Regions from separate parts of the Streptomyces sp. VTCC 41912 genome, predicted to be linked through region 1. Evidence: riboswitches for the same ligand, from Rfam matches in the RefSeq annotation. Region 1 holds a riboswitch; each other region holds the start of a gene.
The links. A riboswitch is a leader RNA that binds a small molecule or an ion and turns the genes downstream of it on or off. The one in region 1 is predicted to bind cobalamin.

Region 2: another riboswitch for cobalamin. It lies ahead of ACJ6WD_RS25110 (HoxN/HupN/NixA family nickel/cobalt transporter); the one in region 1 lies ahead of metE (5-methyltetrahydropteroyltriglutamate--homocysteine S-methyltransferase).
Region 3: another riboswitch for cobalamin. It lies ahead of ACJ6WD_RS35225 (cobalamin biosynthesis protein); the one in region 1 lies ahead of metE (5-methyltetrahydropteroyltriglutamate--homocysteine S-methyltransferase).

The regions. Positions count from the first base shown of each region.
Region 1 covers NZ_JBJMAB010000010.1:132,449-142,068, reverse strand. The annotation lists gene ACJ6WD_RS17395 (short-chain fatty acyl-CoA regulator family protein) at 1-131, shown strand, start outside; gene ACJ6WD_RS17390 (short-chain fatty acyl-CoA regulator family protein) at 218-1,630, opposite strand; gene aceA (isocitrate lyase) at 2,018-3,301, shown strand; gene aceB (malate synthase A) at 3,404-4,996, shown strand; gene ACJ6WD_RS17375 (3-hydroxybutyryl-CoA dehydrogenase) at 4,993-5,862, shown strand; cobalamin riboswitch at 6,068-6,261, shown strand; gene metE (5-methyltetrahydropteroyltriglutamate--homocysteine S-methyltransferase) at 6,445-8,763, shown strand; gene ACJ6WD_RS17365 (L-tyrosine/L-tryptophan isonitrile synthase family protein) at 8,919-9,620, opposite strand, start outside.
Region 2 covers NZ_JBJMAB010000020.1:22,818-32,437, forward strand. The annotation lists gene ACJ6WD_RS25095 (nucleoside/nucleotide kinase family protein) at 1-221, shown strand, start outside; gene ACJ6WD_RS25100 (MarR family winged helix-turn-helix transcriptional regulator) at 373-1,161, shown strand; gene ACJ6WD_RS25105 (alpha/beta fold hydrolase) at 1,158-2,006, shown strand; cobalamin riboswitch at 2,076-2,290, shown strand; gene ACJ6WD_RS25110 (HoxN/HupN/NixA family nickel/cobalt transporter) at 2,321-3,520, shown strand; gene ACJ6WD_RS25115 (VOC family protein) at 3,645-4,145, opposite strand; gene ACJ6WD_RS25120 (DoxX family protein) at 4,252-4,803, opposite strand; partial or broken gene ACJ6WD_RS25125 (GNAT family N-acetyltransferase) at 5,253-5,803, opposite strand; gene ACJ6WD_RS25130 (GNAT family N-acetyltransferase) at 6,119-6,580, opposite strand; tRNA gene ACJ6WD_RS25135 (tRNA-Val) at 6,963-7,037, opposite strand; gene ACJ6WD_RS25140 (hypothetical protein) at 7,237-8,649, shown strand; gene ACJ6WD_RS25145 (DUF4383 domain-containing protein) at 8,868-9,620, shown strand, end outside.
Region 3 covers NZ_JBJMAB010000041.1:56,635-66,254, forward strand. The annotation lists gene ACJ6WD_RS35200 (alpha/beta hydrolase) at 1-686, opposite strand, end outside; gene ACJ6WD_RS35205 (class II aldolase/adducin family protein) at 808-1,476, opposite strand; gene ACJ6WD_RS35210 (lysozyme) at 1,709-2,449, shown strand; gene ACJ6WD_RS35215 (inorganic phosphate transporter) at 2,589-3,878, shown strand; gene ACJ6WD_RS35220 (hypothetical protein) at 3,909-4,145, shown strand; cobalamin riboswitch at 4,355-4,492, shown strand; gene ACJ6WD_RS35225 (cobalamin biosynthesis protein) at 4,622-5,611, shown strand; gene ACJ6WD_RS35230 (cobyric acid synthase) at 5,608-7,149, shown strand; gene ACJ6WD_RS35235 (putative cobaltochelatase) at 7,205-9,373, shown strand; gene cobO (cob(I)yrinic acid a,c-diamide adenosyltransferase) at 9,373-9,620, shown strand, end outside.

The DNA.
Region 1 (9,620 bases):
GCCTGGGCTGCCGGATCTGCGAACGCCGGGACTGCGCCCAGCGGGCCCGCCCGCCGGCCGGCGGGCGCCTCGCCATCGACCCCGACCGGCGCACCTACGTGCCCTATCCGGTCGAAACCCGCACACCCTGACAGCGGCCGACAGGGCTCACAGGTGCAGGGGGAGATCCGGCGCCTCCACCGGCAGGCTGCCGCAGGCGTCAGGACCACTACCGCGGTCACCCGGCGGTCTCGTCGCTCTCGACCGGGTAGGGCACGAAGGTGCTGGCGTTCTGGTCGATGAGCAGCGGACGCCCCAGTGGCGGCACAGCTCGTTGGGAGCAGTCGAGGCGTTCGCAGGCGCGGCAGCCCATGCCGATGGGGGTGGCCGCGGAGGTGTTGTCGAGGTCGAGGCCCTCGGAGTAGACGAGCCGATGGGCGTGGCGGAGCTCGCAGCCGAGGCCGATGGCGTAGGTCTTGCCGGGCTCGCCCCAGCCGCCGCGGTGCCGGGTGACGGCCCGCGCGGTCCACAAGTAGCGCTGCCCGTCGGGCATTTCGGCGATCTGGACGTGGATGCGGCCGGGGGTGGCAAACGCCTCGTACACGTTCCACAGCGGACAGGTGCCACCGGCCCGGGAGAAGTGGAAGCCGGTCGCCGACTGGCGTTTGGACAGGTTGCCGGCCCGGTCGACACGGACGAAGGAGAACGGTACGCCGCGCAGTCGGGGGCGTTGGAGGGTGCTCAGTCGATGGCAGACGGTCTCGTAGCCGAGACCGAAGCGGTCGGTGAGACGCTCGATGTCGTAGCGCACTTCCTCGGCCGCAGCATGAAACGCGGAATAGGGCAGGACGAGGGCGGCGGCGTAGTAGTTGGCGATCCCGATACGAGCCAGTGCCCGGGTGGCCGATCCGGGTGGGAAGTCCTCGGTGGCCAGTCGGTCGAGATCCTCGCCGTGCTCCAGCAGTGCGAGCTGGGTCGCCATGCGGAACGCGCGCTGACCGGGCCGCAGTCGAGAGGACAGGTGAAGCGTGCGGCTCCTCTCGTCGTAGCGGTGCAGCCGCGCGCCGGGCTCGGCGGCCAGCTGCACACCGTGTGCCTCGGTGAGTCTTGCGGTGAGGGCACCGATCACCTCCCCCGGCCGGATGCCGATCTCACCGGCCAGGCGCTCGGCCGCGACGTCGATGTCGTGGAGGTAGTTCTGACGTCGGTAGAAGAAGTCGCGGATTTCCTCGTGGGGTGAGGAGGCGGTCCCCCGATCACGGTCCCGGCCGTCCGCCGCCCCGGCCAGGCGCTCGGACAACTGCTGGTTGCGGCGGCCGAGGTCGAGCAGGACCTTGGCGACGCCAGGCAGCCGGGTGGCCAGGTCACGGAGGTCCGCGGCGGAGATCCGGGCCTCGGTGATCTCCCCGGCGAGCGCTTCACGGAGGTCGGCCATCAAGCGTGTCGTGTCCCGCTCCGAGAAGAACCCCGGGTCGACGCCGAACGCCTCGGTCAGCCTGAGGAGAACGGGCACGGTGAGCGGCCGGGAATCGTGCTCCATCTGGTTCAGGTAGCTCGGGGAGATACCCAGCACACGCGCGAGATCCGCCTGGCTCATGCGGCGCTCCTCGCGCAGTCGCCGTAGTCGCGCGCCCGCGTACGTCTTGCTCACCGCGTGTCCTTTGCTGTCCGGGTCCTGGTCAGCGTACGGGACCGGCTCGACCCTGTGGCCTTTGCAAGGTTGGCAAAACGGCGAGCGAAGATTCGCAGAAGTTGGCAACCGTCCCTACTTGTTGGCACTCAGTGCCACTGCCAGAGTCTTCCTGCGGCCCGTTGGACCTGGACGGCCACCGCCTGTAACTGGGGCCCGATTCACGGCCCTGACGTCGGAGATCCCGGCCACGGCGGTGTCCAACACCGGCAACATTGCTCAGCTCCGCCATCCGGAAGGACAGCGGGCCGCACCCCAGCCCCAGGAATTACGACACGGCGTGCCACAACTGTGCCGCCCCGGCAGCAGTGTTGGCATCCCCCACGGACCGAGGAGACGGTGACAGTCATGGCAGAAGCGAGGACGCAGGCCATCGAGGAACTGGCCCGGCGCTGGGCCACCGACCCCCGGTGGCAGGGCATCGAGCGCACCTACGGCGCCGAGGACGTCGTCCGACTGGCCGGCAGCGTCCGCGAGGAGCACACGCTGGCCCGGCGCGGCGCCGAGCGGCTGTGGCGCCAACTCCACGAGCAGGACTACGTTCACGCCCTCGGCGCGCTCACCGGTGGTCAGGCGGTCCAGCAGGTCAAGGCCGGACTCCAGGCCATCTACCTCTCCGGCTGGCAGGTCGCCGCCGACGCCAACCAGGCCGGCCACACCTACCCCGACCAGAGTCTGTACCCGGCCAACTCCGTTCCGCAGGTGGTCCGTCGGATCAACAACGCGCTGCTGCGCGCCGACCAGATCGCCGCCGCCGAGAACGCCGGTGACACCACCGACTGGCTCGCCCCGATCGTCGCCGATGCGGAGGCCGGATTCGGCGGTCCGCTCAACGCCTTCGAGCTGACCAAGGCGATGATCGCGGCGGGCGCCGCCGGCATCCACTACGAGGACCAGCTCGCCTCGGAAAAGAAGTGCGGCCACCTCGGCGGGAAGGTGCTGGTGCCGACCTCCCAGCACATCCGCACCCTCAACGCGGCCCGGCTCGCGGCCGACATCGCCGACACCCCCACCCTCATCGTCGCGCGCACCGACGCCCTCGCGGCGAACCTGCTGACCAGCGACGTCGACGAGCGCGACGCTCGGTTCGTGACCGGCGAGCGCACGGCCGAGGGCTTCTACCGCGTGCAGAACGGCATGGCACCGGTCATCGCCCGCGGCCTGGCCTACGCCCCGTACGCCGACCTGATCTGGGTGGAGACCGGCACCCCGGACCTGGCACAGGCGCGGGAGTTCGCCGAGGCCATCCACGCCGAGCACCCCGACCAGATGCTCGCCTACAACTGCTCACCGTCCTTCAACTGGAAGGCCGCCCTGGACGACGACCAGATCGCCAAGTTCCAGCGCGAGTTGGGTGCGATGGGCTACAAGTTCCAGTTCATCACCCTGGCCGGCTTCCACTCCCTCAACCACGGCATGTTCGACCTCGCCCGCGGCTACGCCGAGCACGGGATGACCGCCTACGTCGACCTCCAGGAGAAGGAGTTCGCGGCTCAGGCGCAGGGCTTCACCGCGGTGAAGCACCAGCGTGAGGTCGGCACCGGCTACTTCGACCTGGTGTCCACCGCCGTCAACCCGACCTCCTCCACCACCGCCCTGGCCGGCTCCACGGAGGAAGAGCAGTTCCACTAGGCCGCCGGGCCGGACGCCCTCCCGCGTCCGGCCGGCCCTCGGCCGCGCGGAGGGCGGGCGACCGTCTCCGCCCCCTGCGCTCCTTTCCCCCAGGAGATCCCGATGTCCATCACCGCACTCACCCAGCAGGTTCGTGTCCTCGCTGCACTCGGCGAGCGGCACGACGAGATCCTCACCCCCGCCGCCCTGGCCTTCGTCGGCCGGCTGGCCGAGGTGTTCGAGCCGCGTCGGCGGGATCTGATGAAGGAACGCCGTCGGCAGGCGCTGCGGCTGGCATCGGGCTCTCCGCTCGACTTCCCCCTGGTCACCGCCGCCGTCCGCAACGATCCCTCCTGGCGGGTCGCGCCGCCCGCGCCCGGCCTGACCGACCGCCGTGTGGAGATCACCGGCCCACCGGACCTCCGGATGACCGTCAACGCCCTCAACTCCGGCGCGAAGGTGTGGATGGCGGACTTCGAGGACGCGACCGCACCCTCGTGGGACAACGTCATCGGCGGGCAGCTCAACCTGCTCGATGCCATCGAGCGCCGGATCGACTTCACCACCCCCGAGGGCAAGGAGTACCGGCTCGGCGAACGGCTCGCCACCCTCATGGTGCGCCCACGCGGCTGGCACCTGGACGAGGAGCACCTGGAATGCGCGGGCCGCCCGGTTCCCGCCGCGCTCGTCGACTTCGGCCTGTACTTCTTCCACTGCGCCCAGCGACAGCTCGACGCCGGTCACGGCCCGTACTTCTACCTTCCGAAACTGGAGAACCGCTACGAGGCCCGCCTCTGGAACGACGTCTTCGTCCTCGCCCAGGAGCTGCTCGGCATTCCCCGCGGCACCATCCGCGCCACCGTCCTCATCGAGACGATCACCGCCGCGTTCGAGATGGAGGAGATCCTCTACGAGCTGCGCGAGCACAGCGCCGGACTCAACGCCGGCCGCTGGGACTACCTTTTCAGCATGATCAAGACGTTCGGGCACCGCACGGACTTCCTCCTGCCCGACCGCGCCAAGGTCACGATGACCGCCCCGTTCCTGCGGGCCTACACCGAACTGCTCGTGCGCACCTGCCACCGGCGCGGGGCGCACGCCATCGGCGGCATGGCCGCGCAGGTGCCGAGCAAGGACCCGGCCGTGAACGAGGCCGCGCTCGCCAAGGTCCGCCTGGACAAGGAGCGGGAGACCGAGGACGGCTTCGACGGGTCCTGGGTGGCCCATCCCGCCCTCGTCCCCGTGTGCCGCGCGGTCTTCGACGGCGTCCTGGGCGACCGCCCCCACCAACTCGACCGCACCCGCGACGACGTCGACGTGACCTCGGCCGACCTGCTGTCGGTGCGGCGGATCAGCGGACCGCCGACCGCGGACGGGGTGCGCACCAACATCTCCGTCTCCTTGCGGTACTACGCGGCCTGGCTGCGCGGGCAGGGCGCGGTCGCGCTCGACGGGCTGATGGAGGACGCGGCCACCGCGGAGATCGCCCGCGTGCAGATCTGGCAGTGGCTCCGACACCGGGTCATCGACCGTCGGACCGTGGAAAGGGTCCTCGACGAGGAGACCGCCGCGCTCGGGGCCGAGTACCCGTGGGCGCCCGTCGACGACATTCGCGCGCTCTTCGAGCGGAACACGCTGACCGGCGAGCTACCGATGTTCTTCACCCCGGATGCCTACACCCGCCACCTCGTGCGGCGGACGGAGGTCCGGGCGTGAGCGCGGCCGTCGAACGCGTCGGCGTCGTCGGCGGCGGGCAGATGGGTGCCGGGATCGCCGAGGTGTGTGCGCGCGCCGGGCTGGACACCGTGGTCTGCGAGGCGAACGCGACCGCTGCGCGCACCGCCCGGGACCGGATCAGTGCCTCACTCGACCGGGCAGTGCGGCGCGGAAAGCTGCAACAGGCGGCGGCACGGGACGCGCTCGCCCGGATGGTGTTCACCAGCAGTCTGGACGATCTGGCCGACCGGCAGCTCGTCATCGAGGCGGTGGTCGAGAACCCGGACGCCAAAACCGAGGTGTTCGCCGCCCTCGACAAGATCGTCGAGGATCCGGCAGCCGTCCTGGCCACCAACACCTCCTCCCTCCCGATCATGCGGCTCGGCATGTCGACCCTCCGCGCGGACCGGGTTGTCGGCCTGCACTTCTTCAATCCGGTCCCCGTGATGCCGCTGGTCGAGGTGGTGTCCTCGCTGCACACCTCGGCCGAGACCACCGCCGCGGTCGAGGACTTCGCCACCCGCACGCTCGGCAGGACGGTCATCCGTTCCCAGGACCGCGCCGGCTTCGTCGTCAACGCCCTGCTGATCCCCTACCTCCTCTCCGCCATCCGCATGGCGGAATCCGGCTTCGCCACCGCCGCCGACATCGACACCGGCATGGAACTGGGCTGCGCCCACCCGATGGGACCGCTCGAACTCGCCGACCTGATCGGCCTGGACACCGTCGCCTCGATCGCGGAGTCCCTGTACGCCGAGTTCCGCGAACCCCTCTACGCCCCGCCGCCGCTGCTCCGGCGCATGGTGGAGGCAGGGCTTCTCGGCCGTAAGACAGGCCGGGGGTTCCACCCTTACGAGCAGGACTGATGACCTGATGGGACACGGGCTGAGGGGCCCGCACCGCCACCGGGGATGAGGGTCTTCGGTGAGCGGATCAGGGGAGGGGCGGGAAGCGCGCGTACCGGCGCTTCCCGCCCCTTCGGTGTTCCGCCCCCAGGTGTCCTGATTCACTTTGCGATTCCTGGACGGCCCTCGTCACGGCGTGGCGACAGCCCGTAGGGTGGCGGGAGCAGCTGGTTCACCCCGTCCGCCAGGCGGGGTGTCGCAAGAGGGAACCCGGTGGGAATCCGGGACTGCCCCGCAGCGGTGAGTGGGAACGACCGCCGTCATACGCACTGGGTCCGAGGTACCGGACCCGGGAAGCGACGGCCAGTAGGTGTCCTCCGAGAAGGAGGGCGTGCCCACGAGTCCGAAGACCTGCCAACTGCCCGCGCGCGGACCACTCCGTGCGCGGACACCCCGGTGACCTCGAGGGCGGGTCGGCGTACACACCAGACGGAACGACCGTGCCTTCGCCGCGCGGGGTCGCTGCCGTCCGGTTCGTCATTCCCTTCGCGCTCTCGTCCCGTCACCGGGACCCCAGGGATTCATCTCGCGAAGGAGATCTCCGTGACCAGCAAGTCCGCAGCCGCGGCAGCACGGGCCACCGTGTACGGCTACCCCCGCCAGGGTCAGCACCGGGAACTCAAGAAGGCCATCGAGGGCTACTGGAAGGGCCGCGTCACCGCCGACGCCCTCCGAGGCACCGCCGCCGAACTCCGCCGGAGCAACTGGCAGCAGCTCGCCGACGCCGGCATCCACGAGGTGCCGACCGGCGACTTCTCGTACTACGACCACGTCCTGGACACCACCGTCATGGTCGGCGCGATCCCCGAGCGGCACCGCGACGCCGTTGCGGCACACGCCCTGAACGGCTACTTCGCCATGGCCCGCGGCACCCAGGAGGTCGCGCCGCTGGAGATGACCAAGTGGTTCGACACGAACTACCACTACCTGGTCCCCGAACTGGGTCCCGACACCCACTTCACCGCGAACTCCGCGAAGCAGGTTGCCGAGCTCAAGGAAGCCCTCGCCCTCGGCCTGGCCGCCCGCCCGGTCCTGGTCGGCCCGGTCACCTACCTCCTGCTCGCCAAGCCCGCCCCGGGCGTAGCGGCGGACTTCGAGCCGCTGACCCTGCTGGACCGGCTCCTGCCCGTGTACGCCGAGGTCCTGGCCGACCTGCGCGCGGCCGGCGCCGAGTGGGTGCAGCTCGACGAGCCCGCACTGGTCCAGGACCGCACCCCGGCCGAGCTCGACGCCGCCGAGCGTGCCTATCGTGACCTCGGTGCCCTCACCGACCGGCCCAAGCTGCTCGTCGCCTCCTACTTCGACCGCCTCGGCGACGCCCTTCCGGTGCTCGCCAAGGCACCGGTCGAGGGGCTCGCCCTCGACTTCACCGAGGCGGCGGCCGCCAACCTGGAGGCCCTGGCCGCCGTTGGCGGGCTGCCCGGCAAGCGCCTGGTCGCCGGGGTCGTCAACGGCCGCAACATCTGGATCAACGACCTGCCCCAGTCCCTGTCCACCCTGGGCACCCTCCTCGGGCTCGCCGACCGGGTCGACGTGGCCGCCTCGTGCTCCCTGCTCCACGTCCCCCTCGACGCGTCCGTCGAGCGGGACATCGAGCCGCAGATCCTGCGCTGGCTGGCCTTCGCCAAGCAGAAGTCCGCCGAGATCGTCGCCCTCGCCAAGGGCCTCGCCCAGGGCACCGACGCCATCACCGGCGAACTCGCGGCCAACCGCGCCGCCCTCGCCTCCCGCGCGGGCTCGCCGATCACCCACGACCCGGCCGTACGGGCCCGGATCGCCGCCGTCACCGACGCCGACGCCCGCCGCTCCCAGCCGTACACCGAACGGGCCGCCGCCCAACGCGCCCACCTCGGGCTGCCGCTGCTGCCCACGACGACCATCGGTTCCTTCCCGCAGACCGACGAACTGCGCGCCGCCCGCGCCGACCTGCGTGCCGGCCGCATCGACACCGCCGGCTACGAGGAGCGCATCAAGGCCGAGATCCAGGAGGTCATCTCCTTCCAGGAGACGACCGGGATCGACGTGCTGGTGCACGGCGAGCCCGAACGCAACGACATGGTCCAGTACTTCGCCGAGCAGCTCACCGGCTACCTCGCCACCCAGCGCGGCTGGGTCCAGTCCTACGGCACCCGCTACGTCCGCCCGCCGATCCTGGCCGGCGACATCTCCCGCCCCGAGCCGATGACCGTCCGCTGGACCACGTACGCCCAGTCGCTGACCCGACGTCCCGTCAAGGGCATGCTCACCGGGCCCGTCACCATGCTCGCCTGGTCCTTCGTCCGCGACGACCAACCCCTCGGCGACACCGCCCGGCAGGTCGCACTCGCCCTGCGCGACGAGGTCGACGATCTCGAAGCGGCCGGGAGCTCGGTCATCCAGGTCGACGAGCCCGCGCTGCGCGAGACCCTGCCGCTGCGGGCCACCGACCGGGAGGCGTACCTCGCCTGGGCCACCGAGGCGTTCCGCCTGTCGACGGCGGGCGTGCGGCCGGACACCCAGATCCACACCCACATGTGCTACGCCGAGTTCGGCGACATCGTCCAGGCCATCGACGACCTCGACGCCGACGTCATCAGCCTGGAAGCCGCCCGCTCGCACATGCAGGTGGCCCGCGAACTCGCCGCCCACGGCTATCCGCGCGAGGCGGGGCCGGGGGTCTACGACATCCACTCCCCGCGCGTGCCGAGCGCCGAGGAGGCCGCCGAACTGCTGCGCACCGGACTGAAGGCGATCCCCGCCGAGCGACTGTGGGTCAACCCCGACTGCGGCCTGAAGACCCGCGGCTGGGCCGAGACCCGCGCCTCGCTGGAGAACCTGGTCGCCGCGGCGCGCACCGTGCGGGGTGAGCTGCCCGCCTCCTGATCCCGACCCCGGTGGGCCGGGACGCTGGTGGCGTCCCGGCCCACCGAACAGCACCGCCATGACCGAGGCACACGAGGGGGTCCCATCCTGCTTCCACCGGCATGCGCCGCCACCACGTGGGCCCGATGCCGTGACGATCAGTCCCGCCGGTCCCGTCAGTCCAGCTCGAAGTGACTGGGACGGCCGTCGCACTCGATCAGGCGGCCCAACTCGGCGGCCTTCGCCCGGGTCATGAGGGTCCAGGTGCCGTCGGTGCGGCGAAGGGCTGTCGAGTGCCAGGGGGTGGTCCAGGCATCGGGCGCGTCCAGCAGGCGGATGCCGAACTTGCGGGCGCCGACGGGCTGGGGGTGGATGGACAGGCGTACGGAGCGGGGGTGGTGGTCGGCGATCAGGTCGCCCCAGGCGCGGCTGCGCTGGATGACGCCGTACGCGCGCTGCCGGCACTCGCGCTGGAGGGCGGAGCGGGTGCCCGCGTGGTCGGCGGTGTCCTCGACGAGGAAGCGGGTGATGCCACGGTAGAGGGCGAGGGTGTTGTCGTCGGTGCGGACCTCGGCGCGCAGGGCGTCCAGTGTGGGGGCGTAGCTCTTGTGGAGGTGGGCGCGCTTGGTGTCGTGCGGGAGGTCGCCGAACACGTCGCGCAGGTCGAACACGGAGAGTCCGGTCAGGCCCGCGTGGCCTATGAGGGCGCGGAGTTCGTCGGCGTAGGCGTCGATGTGCTCGTCGGGGACGCGGACGAGGTCGCCGAAGGCGTGTCCGTCGGAGCAGACGACCATGCGGGCGCCGGGCGGGTGGATCCGCTCGATCTCGGTGCAGAGGGTGTTGAGGAAGCCGAGGGAGAGTCGTTCTCCCTGGTCGGG
Region 2 (9,620 bases), on a different contig from region 1:
AACTGCTCGACGAGGCGTGGTACATCGAACTGGACGCCCAGGAGCGGGTGCACCGGCTGATCGACCGGCACGAGCGGTTCGGCCGCCTGCGGGTCGACGCCGAGGACTTCGTCCGCACCTCCGACGAGGCCAACGCCCGCCTGGTGGCGGCCACCCGCCCCCGCGCCGACCTCGTCGTCTCCTTCACCGACGACGAGGCGCCGCCCCCGCTGGACGACTGACCCCGCCCGACTCCGCCCCGCCACACGGCACTTCACCGACCGACGCCGGCGCCTCAACACCCCTTCCGAAATGACATCGCGGATGTCATCATGACAGCAAGGGTGTCATCGGGGTGAAGGGGAACGGGACATGAAGGGGGCTGAGGGGACCATGGGGCGAGACGCGAGGCGGGACACCACGGCGGCCGTAGCAGGAGCTGCTGAAGAAGCCGGAGAAGCCGGAGAGACCGAAAAGGCCGAAGCAGCCCAGGAAGTCGGAGAAGAAAGCGGGGATTCCGCAGGGGAAGCCGCACAGGGGGATGTAGGCGGGGGTGCGCACGGGGGTGCGCACGGGGCTGCGGAGACCGCCGAGGAGCTGCTGTACGACGTCATCCGGCGGCTGCGGCCGCTGCAACGGACGATCGTGCGCGCGGCGGAGCGCACGCTGGACGGCACCGGCCTGACCGCCGGCGAACGCACCCTCCTCGACGCGCTGCGCGCCCACGGGCCGCGCACCGTGCCGCAGTTGGCGCGCTCCCTCGACCTGGACCGCCAGCCGGTGCAGCGCTGGGTGAACCACGCGGCGGAGCTGGGCCTGGTCGTGACGACCGCCAACCCCGCGCACCGCCGCTCGTCGCTGATCCGGCTCACCGACGAGGGCACGGCGATGATGCGCGGGGTCCAGGAGGCCGAGGCGGGGAAACTCCGCCGCGGGCTCGCCGACCTGTCCGCCGGGGAGGTCCGCACGGCGCTGCGGGTGCTGGACCGGATCGGTGAGGAATTCCGGCACTTGGCGGACGGCTCGCGCGTTCCCCCGGAGGAAAGCGGCGATCCCGAAGAGCGGGACACCGCCGCCCCGGTCACCGCACAGGTCCCCATACCGTCTCGAACGGGTCACCGACCAGCGGTGCCCACCCGTCCGACCGACCGCCCCACGCGCACAGAACGGCCCGCAGAATGACCCACGACTTCCAGGCATGGTCCGAGATCGACAACGACACCGTGCCGGTCGACGACGGCGAGCTGTTCTACGAGTCGGCCGGCTCCGGCCCCGCGGTGGTGCTCCTGCACGACGGGATGCTCGACCAGCACATGTGGGACGAGCAGTTCGCCTGGTTGGTCAACTCCGGGCTGCGGGTGGTCCGCTACGACTTCCGCGGCCACGGCCTGTCCTCCACGGTGGCCGGCGACTGGGCCAACCACGACGACCTGGTGACCCTGCTGGACGCACTCGACATACCGAGCGCCGTCCTCGTCGGCCTCTCGCACGGCGCCCGGGTGGCACTGGACACCGCGCTCGCCCACCCCGACCGGGTCACGGCCCTCTTCCTCGCCTCCCCCGGCATCAGCGGTCGCGCCTTCACCGACCCCTTCCTGCTGGAGCACATCCGGGAGCAGGTCGCCGCGATCGACGCACCGGACGGCGTCGAGCGGTTCGTGGAGCACTTCCTGCGGATGTGGGTGGACGGGCCGCACCGCACGCCGTCCGTCGTGCACCCCGGCTTCCGGGAGCGGATGCGCGCCTCCGCGTCCGCCAATGTCGAGGTGCATGCCGACGGTGCGGGCGCCGGCATGCCCCTGGAGGTCGGCGCCTTCGACCGCCTGGGCGAGATCCGGGTGCCGACCACCGTCCTCGACGGCGACCTCGACTCCTCCGACATCTCGGCGAACGCCCACGCCATAGCGCTCGCGGTCCCCGGCGCCCGCCGGATACGCGTGCCCGCCGCAGGCCACATGGTCAACTTGGAGAACACCCCGCTCTTCGACCACGAACTGCACACGTTCCTCTCCGCCCTGGCCCTGTGATCCGAGCCGCCGGCACCCGGTGGCGGCCCGCACCGGCCACCGGGCGTGGCCGGTTCTCACCGGTGCCCGCTACAGTGACCGGGCCGTGGTGCTCGGGAAGACCGGTGCTGGACCTCGTGTCCGAAGCCGGCGCGGCCCTCGCCACTGTGATCGGGGAGTTTCCGCCCCTCTGCGTGCGCGCCCAGCGCGCGCACGGCGCCACTGACCGCAGCCTGCGGCCGGGAAGGCGGGGCGGACGCGGGCACCCGTAAGCCAGGAGACCGGCCACGGCATCTCACGAAATCATCCACGAGGTGCTGGAGCGTGATGGCCGGATGGCCCTGTCCACTGATACCCCGGACGATTCCCCTTCGTCCCGCAAGTCCCCCCTCCTCGGCATACCCGGCTCCCCCGGGTCGTTCCGCTGGCAACGTCGCGACACGGTCCGCACCGCGGGTCTGATGGCCGTGATCGCGGCACTGCACGTCGTCGCCTTCGGCGTGCTCTTCCTCCTGGTCGTGCCGGGCCACTACACCGTCGGCAGCCAGGTGTTCGGTGCCGGGCTCGGCATCACCGCCTACACCCTGGGCATGCGGCACGCCTTCGACGCCGACCACATCGCGGCGATCGACAACACCACCCGCAAGCTGATGGCCGACGGCAAGCGGCCCGTCTCGGTGGGCTTCTGGTTCGCCCTCGGCCACTCCAGCGTGGTGGTCGTGATGGCCGCGCTGGTGGCGGGCGGCGCCCAACTCGCCGGCACGCTGATGAGCGACGGCTCCCGCGCGCACCAGACGCTCGGCCTCGTCGGCACGACCGTCTCCGGCACCTTCCTGTACCTCATCGCGGCCCTCAACCTGGTCGCCCTGCTCGGCATCCTGAAGGTGTTCCGGGCGATGCGGGCCGGCACGTACGACGAGCGGGAGCTGGAAGCCCAGTTGGATTCCCGCGGCTTCATGAACCGCATCCTGGGGCGGCTCACCAAGTCCATCAGCCGCCCCGGCCAGATGTACCCGCTGGGCTTCCTCTTCGGGATCGGCTTCGACACCGCGACCGAGGTGACGCTGATGGTGATGGCGGGCAGCGGCGCCGCGGCGGGCCTGCCCTGGTACGCGATCCTCTGCCTGCCGCTGCTGTTCGCCGCCGGGATGAGCCTGTTCGACACCCTCGACGGCACGTTCATGAACTTCGCGTACCAGTGGGCGTTCGCCAACCCGGTGCGCAAGGTCTACTACAACCTCACCATCACCGGGCTGTCGATCGCGGTCGCGTTCCTCATCGGCACCATCGAGCTGGTGACCGTCCTGCACGACAAGCTCGGCCTCGACGACCCGCTGACCGGCGGGATCTCCTCGCTCGACCTGAACAACGTGGGCTTCGTCATCGTCGGCCTGTTCGTCGTGGTGTGGGCGGCGGCGCTGGCGTACTGGCGGCTGGGCGGCGTCGAGAAGCGCTGGGTCGCCCGCGCCGAGGACCCGCCGGCCACCGCGGACGCCCTCCCGGCGCCCCGCACGCAGGGGCCCGACGCCCCCTAGTCCCGGCCCCCGCACCCGCACCCGCACCCGCACCCGCGGAACGCCACGACCGCGTGGCGCGGCCGTCCCCACTGCCCGTGGGGAACGGTCGCGCCACGCGGTCGGTGCGCGTGCGGGCCGCGCCTCAGGTGGCCGAGCCGGCCGCCGCGCCGGTCAGCAGGTCCGGGCCCCAGCGCTCCAGCGCCGCCGCCAGGTCGAGCGGCCGCAGCCGGTCCGCCTCGTCCGCGCCCGGCCAGTCCGCCCGGGGCACCCGCCACATCACCTCGAACTCGTTGCCGTCCGGGTCCCGGGCGTAGAGCGACTTCGAGACCAGGTGGTCGGTGGCGCCGACCAGCGCGCCCCGCTCCCGCAGCCGCGCCGCGATCGCCGCGAGGTCACCGAGGGTCCCGACCTCCCAGGCCAGGTGGTAGAGCCCGATCCGGCCGTTTTCCGGCCCCGGGGCATCGGGGCCCACCGCGAACAGGCCCAGGTCGTGGTCGTTGTCCGAACCGGGCGCGCTCAGGAAGGCCGCCCGCCCCGGAATCTCCACGTCCACCGTGAACCCCAGCACCTCGGTGTAGAACGCCACCGACCGTGCCACCTCGCGGATGTACAACACCGCATGGTTCAGCCGCCGAACCGCCATCACGCCTCCACTCTTCCGTCACGCCGCACGTCGCTCCCCCGCCGTTCCCCCGTCGTTGCCCGCCGCCACGGCCCGGACCGCGCCCGTGCCCCGGCGGCCCCCGGCGTCACTTCCGGATCAGCAGCGTGGCCGCCGCGAGCACCACGCTCAGGACGAGCGCTCCCACCCCGTAGGCCAGCCGGTGCGCGCGCAGGCCCGGCAGGAAGCGGTCGACGGCGTAGCGGCCGGGCCCGGTCAGCGCCAGCGCGGCCGCGCCGGTGGCGAGCAGCAGTTCGTACTCCACGCCCTCGGGCGCGAAGAAGCCGCCGCCCCACTTCACCGCCAACGCGTTGATCATCGTGCCGACCACCGCCGCGCCGGCGAGCGGCGTCAGCAGGCCGAGCACCAGCCCGAGCCCGCCCAGCGTCTCGGTGAGCCCGGCGCACACGGCCATCGCCTTGCCCGCCGGGTAGCCGCTCGCCTCGAAGAACTTGCCGGTCCCGTCGAGCCCCGGACCGCCGAACCAGCCGAACAGCTTCTGGCTGCCGTGCGCCGCCATGGTCAGCCCGAGGACCAGCCGCAGCAGGAGCAGGCCGACGGCGTAGCCGTGCGGAGAGGGGGCGTTCCGCACCGCGCCGCCGAGCCGATCGAGACCGGACATGCTGTGGGGGGTTGTCATGACAAAAACTCATTCCTCTATGTCGCGTGCCGGAGCGACCGCACCGCGCGACGCATCCACTGCACCGCGCGACGGACCGGCCGATCGCATCGCCGGCCGAGCACTCCTCAACAATTTACTTGAAAGTTCAAGTCATTCCCACCCTACACATCCCCCCAGAAACACCAAAGGCCCCCGATCGGTACGGATCGGGGGCCGAGGAAAGCGGCCGCTGCCCACCACAGCGGCCCGCCGGGCTGCTCAACCGGCCAGGAGAAACCCGGCGAAACCACCGTCGGTCCGGTGGACGAGGTGCACCACGCCCTGGGCCTTCAGCGGAGCCTTGAGGTCGGGGCCGGACCGGCCACGGGAAACACCGGTACGGCCATCGGCGCCGACAAACGCTCACGGCCGGCTCCCCCTCCGCCGCACTGCGCCGCCATGTGCGCCGACATGCCCCCGGACCCGCCCAGGTCGAGCAGCATCACGTCATGGAGGTCGGCGCCCGTTCCCCACGGCCGCGCCTCGCCGGCCTTGCGGTACCCCCACGCCCGGTAGGCGGCCGTCGCCGCTTCGCTGCCCGGGTGGACGTTCAGCAGCACCCGCTCGGCCCGAATGCCGTCGAGCAGCGTGGCGTGCAGACGCCGCGCGATGCCCTGCCCGCGCCACGGTCCGCGCGCGGCGAGTTCCATCAGCCCGAAGGTGCGGCACCCGTCCTCCCGTCGCACTCCTCGGGCACCGGCTCGGTCAGCTCGTCCCACCAGCCCGTGTCGGCGGCGAGCGGGTGACCGTACGCCATGCCGACCGGCTCGCCGCCCCCGCCGCGCGCCAAGGCGGCGCGGAACGCGGGCTTGCGTACCTGGGAGGGGAAACGGCGGAAGGCGGCGGCGACGTCGTCCTCGGACTCGCCGTAGGGAGGCTCGGCGAACGCTTCGCCATAGATCACCCTGAACGCGAACTCGGCCCGCCCCGCGGCCGATCCGTCCACGCCCTCCACCACGACGGCCCCCTGCTGCGCCATGTGATGCCCCCTCCGACACCCCCCTCGCCGCGTCCGCCATCCTCCCCGGCGGCGACGCTCCGGGACCGGACCGCGTCACACGGAAAACCACTTCGGCGTGCTGCTCGGAGTCGACTGGGGTGGCGGAAATCGGCCCAGGCGGTGCGCAGTTGCTCGTACTCGGCTTGCTCCTCGGGCCGGAGCGCACGTCCGGCGCGGGCGGCCATGAACGCGGGGTACGGCGACGGCGCCCCGAACGACGAGGCCGAGGAATGCCTCGCCGCTTCCCCACCCCACGACAGAGGCTTCCTCCTGCTGTTGCCAACCGGCGCCGGGTCAGCTCTGGATGGCGATGACCAGTTGTGGCAGCACCCTGCCGGCGATGGAGCCAGAGCGGGTGGTTCCGATACGCGTTGCGCCCATCGCGCGGTAGAAGGGCTCGGCATTGGGGTCGGCGTCGATCGTGAGTCGGGCGAACCCCAGCTCACGTCCGGCGGCGACGGTCCGTTCAAACAGCAGGCGGCCGATTCCCTGGCCGATGGCCTGGGGCTCGACGAACATCATGCCCAGCGTGCCGGTGGGCGGCTCTCCCTCAAGAGTCGTGAATCCCAGGACGTGACCGTCCCTGTCAGCCACCATGGCGCGCCTCCGTGCGACCTCCCCCGCATCAACAGTGAGTTCGTCCTTGCACGCGTCCAGGAACTCGGCGTCGTAACCCCAATGTGCCTTGGACCGCAGCGCCAGGTCACTGAGGATCTTGGCCTCCGCCGCCCTCGCCGGCCTGATCAGCACGCTCATCCACGTCCCCCGATCAAAGGTGAGTCCCGATCTTCGCACCCGGCAGGCGTGCGGAAGAAGTACGCGACGGTCCGCGGCTCGACGGGGCGGGCGTTCGCCCCCACGACCAGGCGGCCGCCGATGCCCCACGGCTGCGCCACCCTGCTCATCGCCCGCCGATGTCCCGCCGCGCGTCGTGAGGGAGATCCTGGGGCACTCGCAGATCGCGGTGACCATGAACGTGTACACCCACGTTTCGGAGGACTCGCGACGGGAGGCGGTGGGGCACCTGGACCGGCTCCCGCGGCGTCGGCGGGGGGCGGGGGCGTCCGGAGAGTGGGGACTGCCGTCGAGTTCCACCGTCAACGCCCCCGTGGAGAGGTCTCCGCGGGGGCGTTTTGGCTGGTGGGCACAGACGGATTTGAACCGCCGACATCTGCTTTGTAAGAGCAGCGCTCTACCGCTGAGCTATGCGCCCCGGTCGAGCCGACAGACTACCTTGCCGTGGGGCCGGGACCGCAAACCCGTGATCAAGGGGTGGAACCGGGGCGGTGGGGCGTTCGCGGGTGGGTGGTCGTGGGGTGGTGGGGTGCGCGTGAACTCACCGGTCGGGATGTTCGTTGGGGTGGGTGGGAGAATGACAGCCGGTCCTGGGGCGATCCGATCGGGAGAGGGATGTGACGGCGACACACATGCAGCCGCAGCCGCGGCCGTCCGGGCGGGGGATCCGCCGTCGCACCCGCGGGGGCCAGGCGCGCCGGGCGGTCCGGGACGTGGTGGGGCTGGTCCTGCTGCCGTTGCCGCTGCTGGTGGCGGTGGCGCCGATGGCGTTCGCCGGGGGCGGGACCCGGCGCTGGTTCGGGCGCGGGGAGAACCAGCGGGCCGATGCGCAGGCCGCCAAGGACGCCGCGGCGGCGGCGTTCTACGAGCTCGACAGCACCCACCGGGACCTGCGGATCTCGGTGGAGACGATCACCGCGGTCGACGACTCCCAGCGGGCCCGGCAGGCCGCCGTGGAGTACGAGAGCTTCGGACAGCGGATCGACCAGGTCAGCCAGGGGTACATCACGGCGGTCGACTCCCATGACCTCGACCGCGACGACGTCGACGGTGCCGCGCTGGCGCGGGCCCGGGCCGACCTGACCCGGGCGCGGGAGGAGCTGGAACGGGTCCGCGGGGAGCTGGACTGGTTCGCGCAGAGCCTCACGCCGTTGCTGCAGAACGCCGAGACGCAGCTGGCGCGGGTGGCTCCGGCCGTGGAGCAGGCCCGGCAGGCGCTGCTGGCGGCGAGCAACGCGCTGGACGCGGTGCGGGGGCAGGGCTTGCGGGCGGACGACCTCGCGGCCCGGCTGGCGGCGCTCGGTCCTGAGCTGACCAAGTTGAACCAGGGGGCCGGGCAGCACGGCGTGCCGGCCACCATCCAGCGCGCGGAGGAGGTGCAGCGGCAGGCCGGGGCGATCCGGTCGGAGGCGGAGCGGCTGCCGGCGACCGCCGCGGAGATCGACAAGCGGCTGGTGTCGCTGCGCACCCGCGCGGAGGCCATCACCACCCGTGCCCAGCAGGTCGCCCCGGTCCTCAGCGAGCTGCGGCGGCGGTACAGCGCGGCCTGCTGGCAGGACCTCCAGAACGTGCCGGAGCAGGCGGTGGAATCGGTCGGGCGGGCGCGGGCCGCGCTCCAGGAGGCCGGGCAGGCCCGCACGGAACAGCGCTGGGCGGACGCCACCAGTCGGTTGGCGACGGTGCGGGCGCTGCTCAACACCACCGACGAGGCGGTGTCGGCGGCCGGGGACCGCCTGCGGCGGCTGGACGCGGTGGCGGCCGACCGGCAGCAGGAGGTCGAGCGGACCCGCTTCGCCGTCCGGGACGCGCAGCGGCTGGCGATGTCCGGGCGCAGCACGCCCGACCCCCGGCACGCCGGGCCGTTGGACGAGGCGGTGGCCCGGTTGGACCGCGCGGTCCAGGGGCTGGAGGGCCGGCATCCCGACTGGTGGCACTTCCTGACCGAGACCGAGGCGGTGCGGGAGACGGCGGCCCGGGTGGTGCAGGAGATCCGGGACGAGCGGGGCGGGACGACGACCAGCGGTCGCTGAGGCGGCGGGAAAGCCGAGGCAGGCGGGGCGGCGGGAAAGCCGAGGCAGGTGGGGCGGGGCGCCGGACCGTCTCCCGGGCGGCGCCGGGGGGCGCCGGGACGCCGGTCACGGCGGGTGGTCGGCCCGTCCCCGCAATGGCATGAAAGGCCCACGTGTCGGATGCTGGAGTCCTGAGTGAGTACGGCCCAGGCGGCTCATCTGCGCGAAGGAGGCCGGACATGGCTGCTACCGGTGCACCTGGCCACGTGCTGCACAAGCCCGCGAACCCCCTCCGCCGGTTCAGGAGGCGGCGTGCCCAGATCAACGAGCACCTGCCCGTCGACCACCGGCTGAGCCGGGTCTACCGCATCGGCGCGGGCGTGATGGGGCTGGTGCTGGTGGCGTTCGGCATCCTCGGCCTGACCCACCACATCGGGTTCTTCGACACCGGCGGTGCGACCGCGGCCGGGTTGAACACCAACGGTTCGCTCAGCGTGCTCTCGATCGTCGTCGGTGCGCTGCTCATCGCCGGCATGGTGATCGGCGGGAACTTCGCCTCCACCCTCAACATCGTGCTCGGCGGGCTGTTCCTGCTGAGCGGGTTCGTGAACCTCGGGCTGTTGCAGACCGACGCGAACTTCCTCGCCTTCAAGATCCAGAACGTGCTCTTCAGCTTCGTGGTGGGGCTGTTGCTGCTGGTGTTCGGGATGTACGGACGGGTCAGCGGCGGTCTGTCGCACGACAACCCCTACTGGCGCGCCCGGCACCCGGAGGAGGCCGAACGCTTCGAGCGCGGGGAGTTGCACCCGGTGTCCGGGATGACGGCCGGACGGCAGTCGGCGCGGGTGCGGATGCAGGGCGCCTGGCACGGCGGGCAGGGCTCGCTCGGCCCCGGCACCAGCCGCACCGGCCCGCACCCCCGGCACACCGGTGCGCAGTCCGAGGCGAGCCCGGCGGCGGGCGCCGGCGCGGCAAGCGCCGGGAAGCCGGGC
Region 3 (9,620 bases), on a different contig from region 1:
ACCGCGCGGGCGCCGTAGCGGACGGCGTAGCGGATGGCGGCGTCCAGGTCGCGCCATTCGCTGTCGCCGAGGTGGTGGACGCCGTCGGCGGTGCGCGGGGCGCCGGGGTCGTTGCGGTAGGCGAGGTCGAGCACCGGGAAGTGGTGGCGGTGCAGGAACGGCAGGACCACCATGGGGTGCTCGCGGGTGGTGCCGAGGCCGTGGACGGTGATGACCCAGGTGTCGCGGGCGCCGGGCACGAACCAGGCGGGCAGCGCGCCCAGTTCGCCGGGGACGTCGACGTCGGCGCAGGTGAGGCCGAGGGTGTCGTACGGGTTGCCCAGGTGCACCTGGGGGGTCAGCCGCATCCGGGCGCCGGGCCGCAGGGTGCCGTGGGTGACCCGCTCCAGCCGGCGCACGACGGCGTCGGCGGGGTGCGGGGTGCCGTGGACGACGGGGCCGACCACCGCGTGGCAGCCGGCGCCGGTGAGCCCGTAGGTGCCGGGCCGCAGGGAGGCCAGGCTCCGGGTGAGGACGATGTGGCCGTCGGCGGCGGAGTGGACGGTGAGCCGGGAGTCGCCCGGGAAGGGGTGGTCGGGCGACGGTTTCAGGGCAACGTTCCCGGCGTAGCGCCCGGCCGCCACGGCGGCCGCCGTGGCACCGATCGCGAGGGTGGCGGTCACCGCCGCCACGGTCCCCAGTCGCATTCCTCCAGTGTGCGCAGCGCCGCCGGACCCGGCCACCGGGCGCCGGGAACGGCGGCCGGACCAGCGGTGTTGTGCGGTGAGCGGGGGTCGCCGGGCGCCGCGGCGCGGCGGCGTTCGGGTGCTACGCGCGGTCGTCGGCGGGCTGGCCGTAGCCGCGCAACCGCTCGCCCGCGGCGTCGAGCTGGGCGGGCGACAGCAGGTGCGGGGTGTGGCCCGGCACGGTGGTGGCGGTGAGCCAGACCCGGCACATCCACTCCAGTTGGGTGGTGCGGTCCAGGGCCTGGGCGAGGCCGGTGCCGTAGGCGATGGTGCCGTGGTTCTGGAGGAGCGCGGCGGTGCGGTCGCGGAGCGCGTCGAGCATGTGGGCGGCGAGTTCGTCGCTGCCGTAGAGGGCGTAGGGGGCGACGCGGACGGGGCCGCCGAGCGCGGCGGCCATGTAGTGGATGGGCGGGAGTTCGGTGACGAGGGTGGAGACCGCGGTGGCGTTCGGGGCGTGGGTGTGCACGACGGCGGTGGCGTCGGTGTGGCGGTAGACGGTGAGGTGGAGCGGAAGTTCGCTGGTGGGGCGGAGCCTGCCGATGATCGGGTGGCCGTCGAGGTCGACGCCGGTCAGGTGGGACGGGCCGAGCCGGTCGTAGGGGACGCCGCTGGGCGTGACGAGAATCAGGTCCTTGACGCGGACCGAGACGTTGCCCGACGTGCCGACGACGAGGCCGTCGGCGGCGGTGCGGCGGGCGGTGGCGACCAGCTCGCTCCAGGCGTCGGCGAGGTGATCGGGGTGGTCCTTCATGCTGTCCTCCGGTGCGACGCTGCGGGACGTGCGGAAACGCACGAGGGCGCTGTGGGACACCGTACGAGCGGGCCGGGGCACTGTACGCCATCCCGTCAACTGTCCGGTATCCGCCATATGGGGGTACCTGGCCATCTGAGGGCGATTGGCCGGGGATGGACCACTTAGCGTCACTCATCCATTAACGTCGAGTGAACTACACCCCTTCACATGTCATCACCCAGGGGGACCCATGACTTGTGACCGTTCCGCCCCCCGGACCAGGCTGGCGACCGCGATAGCGGTGGCCTCGCTGGCCGGGGGCACCGCACTCGCCGAACACCCCTCGCAGGCCGCAGCGGACAGCCGCCCGCTCGGACACGACGTCTCCTCGTACCAGAAGCAGATCGACTGGCGGGCGGCCCGCGCGAAGGGCGCGCGGTTCGTCTACGTCAAGGCCACCGAGTCGGACCGCTACCGCAATCCGCGCTTCTCGTCGCAGTACAGCGGCTCCCGGGCGGCCGGGCTGCTGCACGGCGCCTACCACTTCGCCGTGCCCAGCGCCTCCTCCGGCGCCCGGCAGGCGAAGTACTTCCTCCAGCACGGCGGCCACTGGAAGGCGGACGGCTGGACGCTGCCACCCGCCCTCGACATCGAGCACAACCCGTACGACGCCCGGCAGTCCTGTTTCGGGCTGGGGCGGACGGCGATGGTCCACTGGATACGGGCGTTCAGCGACGAGGTGCGGCGCAGCACCGGCCGGCGGCCCGTGATCTACACCACCGCCCGCTGGTGGGACCGCTGCACGGGCGGCAGCCGGGCCTTCGGCGCGACCCACCCGCTGTGGCTGGCGGACTACTCGGGCGCGGCCCAGTTGCCCGCCGGCTGGTCGTACCTGACCATCCGGCAGTACGCCTCGCGGGGGCCGCTGCCGGGCGATCAGGACCGCTGGAACGGGACCCTGGCCCAGCTCAGGAGATTTGCCGACGGATGAGACGGAAGTGACGGCAGGGGCGCCTCCGCGTGAACACTGCGGGGGTGTCACCGCGGCGCCCGGCCGAGTTCACTTTCCGTTCACCCGTCGTCCGTACGGTCCCGAGGACACTGACCTTCGACACGGATTGCCTGGGTGAATGGAACACATCACGCTTCTCATCGGGATCGTGATCGTCACGGCCTTGGTGTTCGACTTTACGAACGGCTTCCACGACACGGCCAACGCAATGGCCACCACCATCTCCACCGGGGCCTTGCGACCCAAGACCGCGGTGGCGATGTCGGCGGGGCTCAACCTCGTCGGGGCTTTCCTCTCCGTGGAGGTGGCGAAGACCATCTCCGGCGGCATCATCGACGAGAGCGCCGGCATCAGACCTGAAGTGATCTTCGCGGGTCTGGTGGGCGCCATCGTCTGGAACCTCCTCACGTGGCTGGCGGGCCTGCCGTCCAGTTCGTCCCACGCCCTCTTCGGCGGACTGATCGGCGCGACGCTGGTGTCCGTGGGCACCGGCGGCGTGCACGGCGAGGCCGTCGTCATGAAGGTCCTGATCCCCGCGGTCGCCGCGCCGTTCGTGGCGGGGCTCGCCGCGATGGCCGCGACCCGGCTCACCTACCGACTGGCCCGCGGCCGCAACGAGGCCGACACCGCCAAGGGCTACCGCGCCGGGCAGATCGCCTCGGCCGCCCTGGTCTCGCTGGCCCACGGCACCAACGACGCGCAGAAGACGATGGGCGTGATCACCCTCGCGCTGATCACCGGCGGGGTCGTCGCCCCGCACGCCGACCCGCCGATGTGGGTGATCGCCTCCGCCGGCCTGGCCATCGCGCTCGGCACCTACCTGGGCGGCTGGCGGATCATCCGCACCATGGGCAAGGGCATCACCGACATCCAGCCGCCGCAGGGCTTCGCCGCCCAGACCGGCGCCGCGGCCACCATCCTGGCCTCCTCCCACCTCGGCTTCGCGCTCTCCACCACCCAGGTCTGCTCCGGGTCCGTGATGGGCTCCGGGCTGGGCCGCAAGGGCGGCGTGGTGCGCTGGTCCACGGCCGGGCGGATGGTCCTGGCCTGGGGCCTGACCCTGCCGGCCGCCGGACTGGTCTCCGCCGGCGCCGCCTACCTCGCCGACCAGGGCTCCTGGGGCGTGGCCACGGTCGCCGTCCTGGCCCTGGCGATCTGCGGCGGCATCTGGGCGGCCTCCCGGCGCAAGCCGGTGGACCACACCAACGTCAACGAGGGACCGGCGGTGGAGCCGGCGGGCGTCGTCACCGCGGCGCTGCAGACGGTCGCGCCGCCGCCGGCCGGGCCCGTCCCGGCGCACGCCGAAGCACCCGCGGAAGCGCACGCCGCAACGGACGCCGCTCCCCACCCCGCCCCTGCCCACCAGTCGGCGAAGGCCCCCGCCCAGCCGGCGACGGCCTCGTCCTGACGCCGCTCACCCCGACCTAAGGACTACGCAATGCACATCGACTGGGCAGCTCTCGGCCAGGTCTTCGGCGTCAGCCTCGTGGTGACGGTGGGGCTCGTGGGCCTGTTCACCGTCGGGATCGTGGGCACCTCCCGCAAGCCCGCCGCGGACGGCGACGCGGCGGCCACGACCGCCCCCGGCACGGGGGCGCGCGCCGGGGCACTGGCCGCCTACGGGCTCTGCGCGGCCGCGGTGGCCTACGGGATCTACCTGATCGTCGCCGCCTGACGGCGGCGCCGGCACGGCCGGCAACGGACGGGGCGTCCGGTGGACGCGGCAGCAGCCGCGGCCCCGGGCGCCCCGTCCGCGTGCGGCACCCCGCCGGGCCCGCGCGTGGCCTTCGCCACAGGGCGGCCGTCGGCGCTGCGTCGCAGGTCAAGGGTGAGTTGACGGACCTGGGCGGGCGTGGTGGACTTCCGGGGCCAATCGGCGACAGCAGAGGAAGTCCGGTGCGAATCCGGCGCGGTCCCGCCACTGTCACCGGGGAGCGCTCCTCCGACGAGGGCCACGGCCCGTACGCACGCCGTACGGGCGGGAAGGCCGGGGGCGGCGCCGATCCGGGAGCCAGGAGACTCTGGTCGCCGTCACGTCGAGCCAGGGCGCGGACCCTGAGTGAGGACATACCGCCATGCCCGGCTGCCCGTCGAGAGCTCCACTGCCCGCTGTCCCAGGGCCCCTTCGAGGCCGGACGGCGGCCTGATCCGATGCGCGGCGAACACGCGGGGTACGCGTGCGGCGCGGCCCTCGGCTTCCTCGGTGACCTGATCCTCGCGGACCCGCGGCGCGGTCATCCGGTGGCCGCCTTCGGCCGGGCCGCCGGCGCCCTCGAACGCCGGCTGTGGCGCGACCACCGCGGCCACGGAACGGCCCACACCCTGTTGTGCGCGGGCGGCGCGGCCGCCGGCGCCGCGCTGCTCCAGCGCGCCCTGCGGGAGCGTCCCGGCGCCCGGACCGCGCTGACCGCGGCGGCCGCGTGGGCGGTGCTGGGCGGTACCTCGCTCGGCCGGGAGGCGCGGGCCGTGGGCGGCGCGCTGGCCGTCGGGGACCTCGACGTGGCACGGGAGCGGTTGCCGCACCTGTGCGGGCGCGATCCGCAGGCGCTGGACGGGCCGCAGATGGCCCGCGCGGTGGTGGAGTCGGTCGCCGAGAACACCTCCGACGCGGTGGTCGGCGCCCTGGTGTGGGGTGCGGTCGCGGGCGTGCCCGGCCTGGTGGCGTTCCGGGCGGTGAACACCCTGGACGCGATGGTGGGGCACAAGTCGCCGCGCTACCGGCGGTTCGGCTGGGCGGCGGCCCGCCTCGACGACGTCGCCGGCTGGCCCGGCTCCCGACTGACCGCCGCGCTGACCGTGCTGGCGGGCCCCGACCGGCGCGGTGCGCTGCGGGCCTGGCGGGCCGACGGCGGCGCGCACCCGAGCCCCAACGCCGGCCCCGTGGAGGCGTCGTTCGCCGGCGCGTTGGGCGTCCGGCTGGGCGGCACCCTCGCGTACGGCGGGCGGGTGGAGCACCGGCCGGTGCTCAACGGTGGTGGACGGCCCCCCGCGGTGCCCGACATCGAGCGAGCGGCCCGACTGTCCCGGCGGGTCGGCCTGTTGGCGCTGGGCGTCACGGTGGCGGGCCGGCTGGCGGTCGGCGCGGTACGACGCGGGAGGAAGGGCGTGGCGGCGGACGTGAGCGGGAGGGTGACCCGGTGAACGGGCGGAGGAAGACGGCCGACGGGGCCGTGGGCGGCGGACTGTTGGTGGCCGGGACGACGTCCGACGCCGGCAAGAGCGTGGTGACCGCCGGCATCTGCCGCTGGTTGGCGCGACAGGGTGTCTCGGTGGCGCCGTTCAAGGCGCAGAACATGTCGCTGAACTCGTTCGTGACCCGCGAGGGCGCGGAGATCGGCCGGGCCCAGGCGATGCAGGCGGCCGCGGCCCGGGTCGAGCCGACCGCGCTGATGAACCCGGTGCTGCTCAAGCCGGGCAGCGACCGCAGCAGCCAGGTGGTGCTGCTGGGGAAGCCGGTGGGCGAGCTGAGTGCCCGTGGCTACCACGCAGGCCGGCAGGAGCAGTTGCTCGGCACCGTGACCGACTGCCTGGCGGAGCTGCGACGCACCCACGACGCGGTCGTCTGCGAGGGCGCCGGCAGCCCGGCCGAGATCAACCTGCGGCGGACCGACATCGTCAACATGGGCCTCGCCCGGGCGGCACGGATCCCCGTCGTGGTGGTCGGCGACATCGACCGCGGCGGCGTCTTCGCCTCGTTCTTCGGGACCACCGCGCTGCTGTCCGCGCAGGACCAGTCGCTGGTCGCCGGCTACCTCGTCAACAAGTTCCGCGGCGACGTGACGCTGCTGGAGCCGGGCCTTGAGATGCTGCGCCGGATCACCGGACGGCAGACCTACGGCGTCCTGCCGTACGCGCACGGGCTCGGCATCGACGAGGAGGACGGCCTGAGGGTGTCGCTGCGCGGCACGGTCCGCGAGTCGGTGGTGGCGCCGCCGGCCGGCGAGGACGTGCTGCGGGTCGCGGTGTGCGCGGTGCCGCTGATGTCCAACTTCACCGACGTGGACGCGCTGGCCGCCGAACCGGGCGTGGTGGTGCGGTTCGTGGACCGGCCGGAGGAACTCGTCGACGCGGACCTGGTGGTGCTGCCCGGGACCCGCGGCACGGTCCGCGCGCTGGCCTGGCTGCGCGAGCGCGGACTGGCCGACGCGGTGGTCCGCAGGGCCGCCGAGGGCCGCCCGGTGCTGGGCATCTGCGGCGGCTACCAGATGCTCGGCGAGCACATCGAGGACGACGTCGAGTCGCGCGCGGGTGCGGTCGACGGGCTGGGACTGCTGCCGGTCCGGGTCCGCTTCGCGGTGGAGAAGACCCTCGCCCGGCCCGTCGGTCGGGCGCTGGGCGAGCCGGTGGAGGGGTACGAGATCCACCACGGGGTCGCCGAAGTGGCCGGGGGCGACGAGGAGTTCTTGGACGGGTGCCGGGTGGGGTCCGTGTGGGGCACGCACTGGCACGGCTCCCTGGAGAGCGACGGCTTCAGGCGGGCGTTCCTGCGGGAGGTGGCCCGGGCGGCCGGGCGCCGGTTCGTACCCGCACCGGACACCTGCTTCGGGGCGCTGCGCGAGGAGCAGTTGGACCGGTTGGGCGATCTGATCGAGGAGCACGCGGACACCAAGGCGCTGCTGCGGCTGATCGAGGAGGGGGTGCCGGAGGGGGTGCCGTTCGTCCCTCCGGGGGCGCCGTGAGCACGATGCAGGGGACACGACAGGAGCCGGCCGGCGACGTGGAGGACAACAGGGCATGACAACGACCGAGAACACGACCCGGCAGTACCCGTTCACGGCGGTCGTCGGCATGGCCGACATGCGCCTGGGACTCCTGCTGAACGCGATCTCGCCGGCGATCGGCGGGGTGCTCGTCCGGGGCGAGAAGGGCACCGCGAAGTCGACGATGGTGCGCGGACTGGCGGAGCTGATGCCGGTCGTGGACGTGGTCGCCGGCTGCCGGTTCGCTTGCGCGCCGGCAGCGCCCGACCCCGCCTGCCCGGACGGTCCGCACGGCGCGGCCGACGCCGAGCACCGGCCGACGCGGATGGTCGAGCTGCCGGTGGGCGCGTCCGAGGACCGGCTGGTCGGCGCGCTGGACATCGAACGGGCCCTGTCCGAGGGCGTGAAGGCGTTCGAGCCGGGCCTGCTGGCCGATGCGCACCGGGGCGTCCTCTACGTGGACGAGGTCAATCTCCTCCACGACCACCTGGTCGACTTGTTGCTGGACGCCGCCGCCATGGGCGCCTCCTACGTGGAGCGGGAGGGCGTCTCCGTGCGGCACGCCGCGCGGTTCCTGCTCGTCGGGACGATGAACCCCGAAGAGGGCGAGCTGCGGCCGCAGTTGCTGGACCGGTTCGGGCTGACCGTGGAGGTCGCGGCGTCCCGGGAACCGGAGCAGCGGGTCGAGGTGGTGCGGCGCCGGCTGGCCTACGACGACGACCCGGCCGGCTTCGCGGCGCGCTGGGCGGACGAGGAGCGTCGGCTGCGGGACCGGATCGCGCTGGCGCGGGAGTTGCTGCCGCAGGTGCGGCTCGGCGACGGGCCGCTGCGGCAGATCGCGGCGACCTGCGCGGCGTTCGAGGTGGACGGGATGCGGGCGGACATCGTGATGGCCCGCACGGCGACCGCGCTGGCGGCCTGGGACGAGCGGACCGAGGTGCTCCCGGAGGACGTCCGCCAGGCGGCGCTGCTCGCGCTGCCGCACCGGCGCCGGCGGGCCCCGTTCGACGCGCCCGGGCTCGACGAGGACAAGCTCGACCAGGTGCTGGAGGAGTCCGGCGGGCAGGACCCGGAGGGCGAGGACGATCCGGAGCCGGAGGGTCCGGACGACGGACCGGACGGACCGGACGGACCGGACGGTGGCCCCGGCGGCGGGCCCGGCGGGTTGCCGCCGCAGGACGGCGGGCCCCGGGAGCAGCCCGGCGACGCGCCCGGCCCGGAGCTCCCCCGCCAGCAGGAGCCGGAGCGCCCGGCGCGGTCCGAGGAGTCCGGGCCGGAGCCGGCGGGCGAGCCCGCGGCGTCCGGGCCGGCGCCGGAGCAGGCCGCGGTGGGCGCCACCGAGCCGTTCCGGACCCGGCGGCTGGACGTGCCGGGGCTGGGCGAGGGCGCGGACGGCCGGCGGTCCCGGGCGCGGACCGCGCACGGCCGGACGACCGGGGCGCGCCGGCCCCGAGGGGCCCTGGGCAAGCTGCACCTGGCGGCGACCGTGCAGGCCGCGGCGCCGCACCAGTGGGCCCGCGGGCGGCGCGGCCCGGGGCTGGTGGTGCGCCGGGACGACCTGCGGGAGGCGGTGCGCGAGGGGCGCGAGGGCAACCTCGTGCTGTTCGTGGTGGACGCGTCCGGGTCGATGGCGGCGCGGAAGCGGATGGGGGCCGTCAAGGGGGCCGTGCTGTCGCTGCTGCTCGACGCGTACCAGCGGCGGGACAAGATCGGGATGGTCACCTTCCGGGGTTCCGGCGCCGAGGTGGCGCTGCCGCCGACGTCGTCGGTCGAGGCCGGCGCGGCGCGGCTGGCGCAGCTGCCGACCGGCGGCCGGACGCCGCTGTCGGAGGGGCTGCTGCGGGCCCACGAGGTGCTGCGGGTGGAGCGGCTGCGGGACCCGTCCCGGCGGCCGCTCGTGGTGGTGGTCACCGACGGCCGGGCCACCGGCGGGCCGGAGCCGCTGGCCCGGGCGCACCGGGCGGCGGGGTTGCTGGCCGCCGGGGGCACCGCGTCGGTGGTGGTGGACTGCGAGGCGGGCCCGGTGCGCCTGGGGCTGGCCGGGGAGCTGGCCCGGGAGTTGGGCGGCCCCGCCGTCACCCTCGACGAGCTGCGCGCGGACCGCGTCTCCGCGCTCGTCAGGACCGTGCAGGGCAGGCCCGCGGCCGGCAAGGGTGCCGGCCGGGGCGGGGATCGGGATCGTCACAACAGGAAGGCCGCGTAATGCCGCAGGGACAGCCGTCCGTCGTACCGGAAGACGGGCTCACCACCCGCCAGCGCCGCAACCGCCCGCTGGTCCTGGTCCACACGGGCCAGGGCAAGGGCAAGTCGACCGCCGCCTTCGGACTGGCGCTGCGCGCCTGGAACCAGGGCTGGCCGGTCGGGGTGTTCCAGTTCGTGAAGTCGGCGAAGTGGAAGGTCGGTGAGGAGCGGGCGCTGAAGGTGCTGGGCGCCACCGGGGAGGGCGGCAC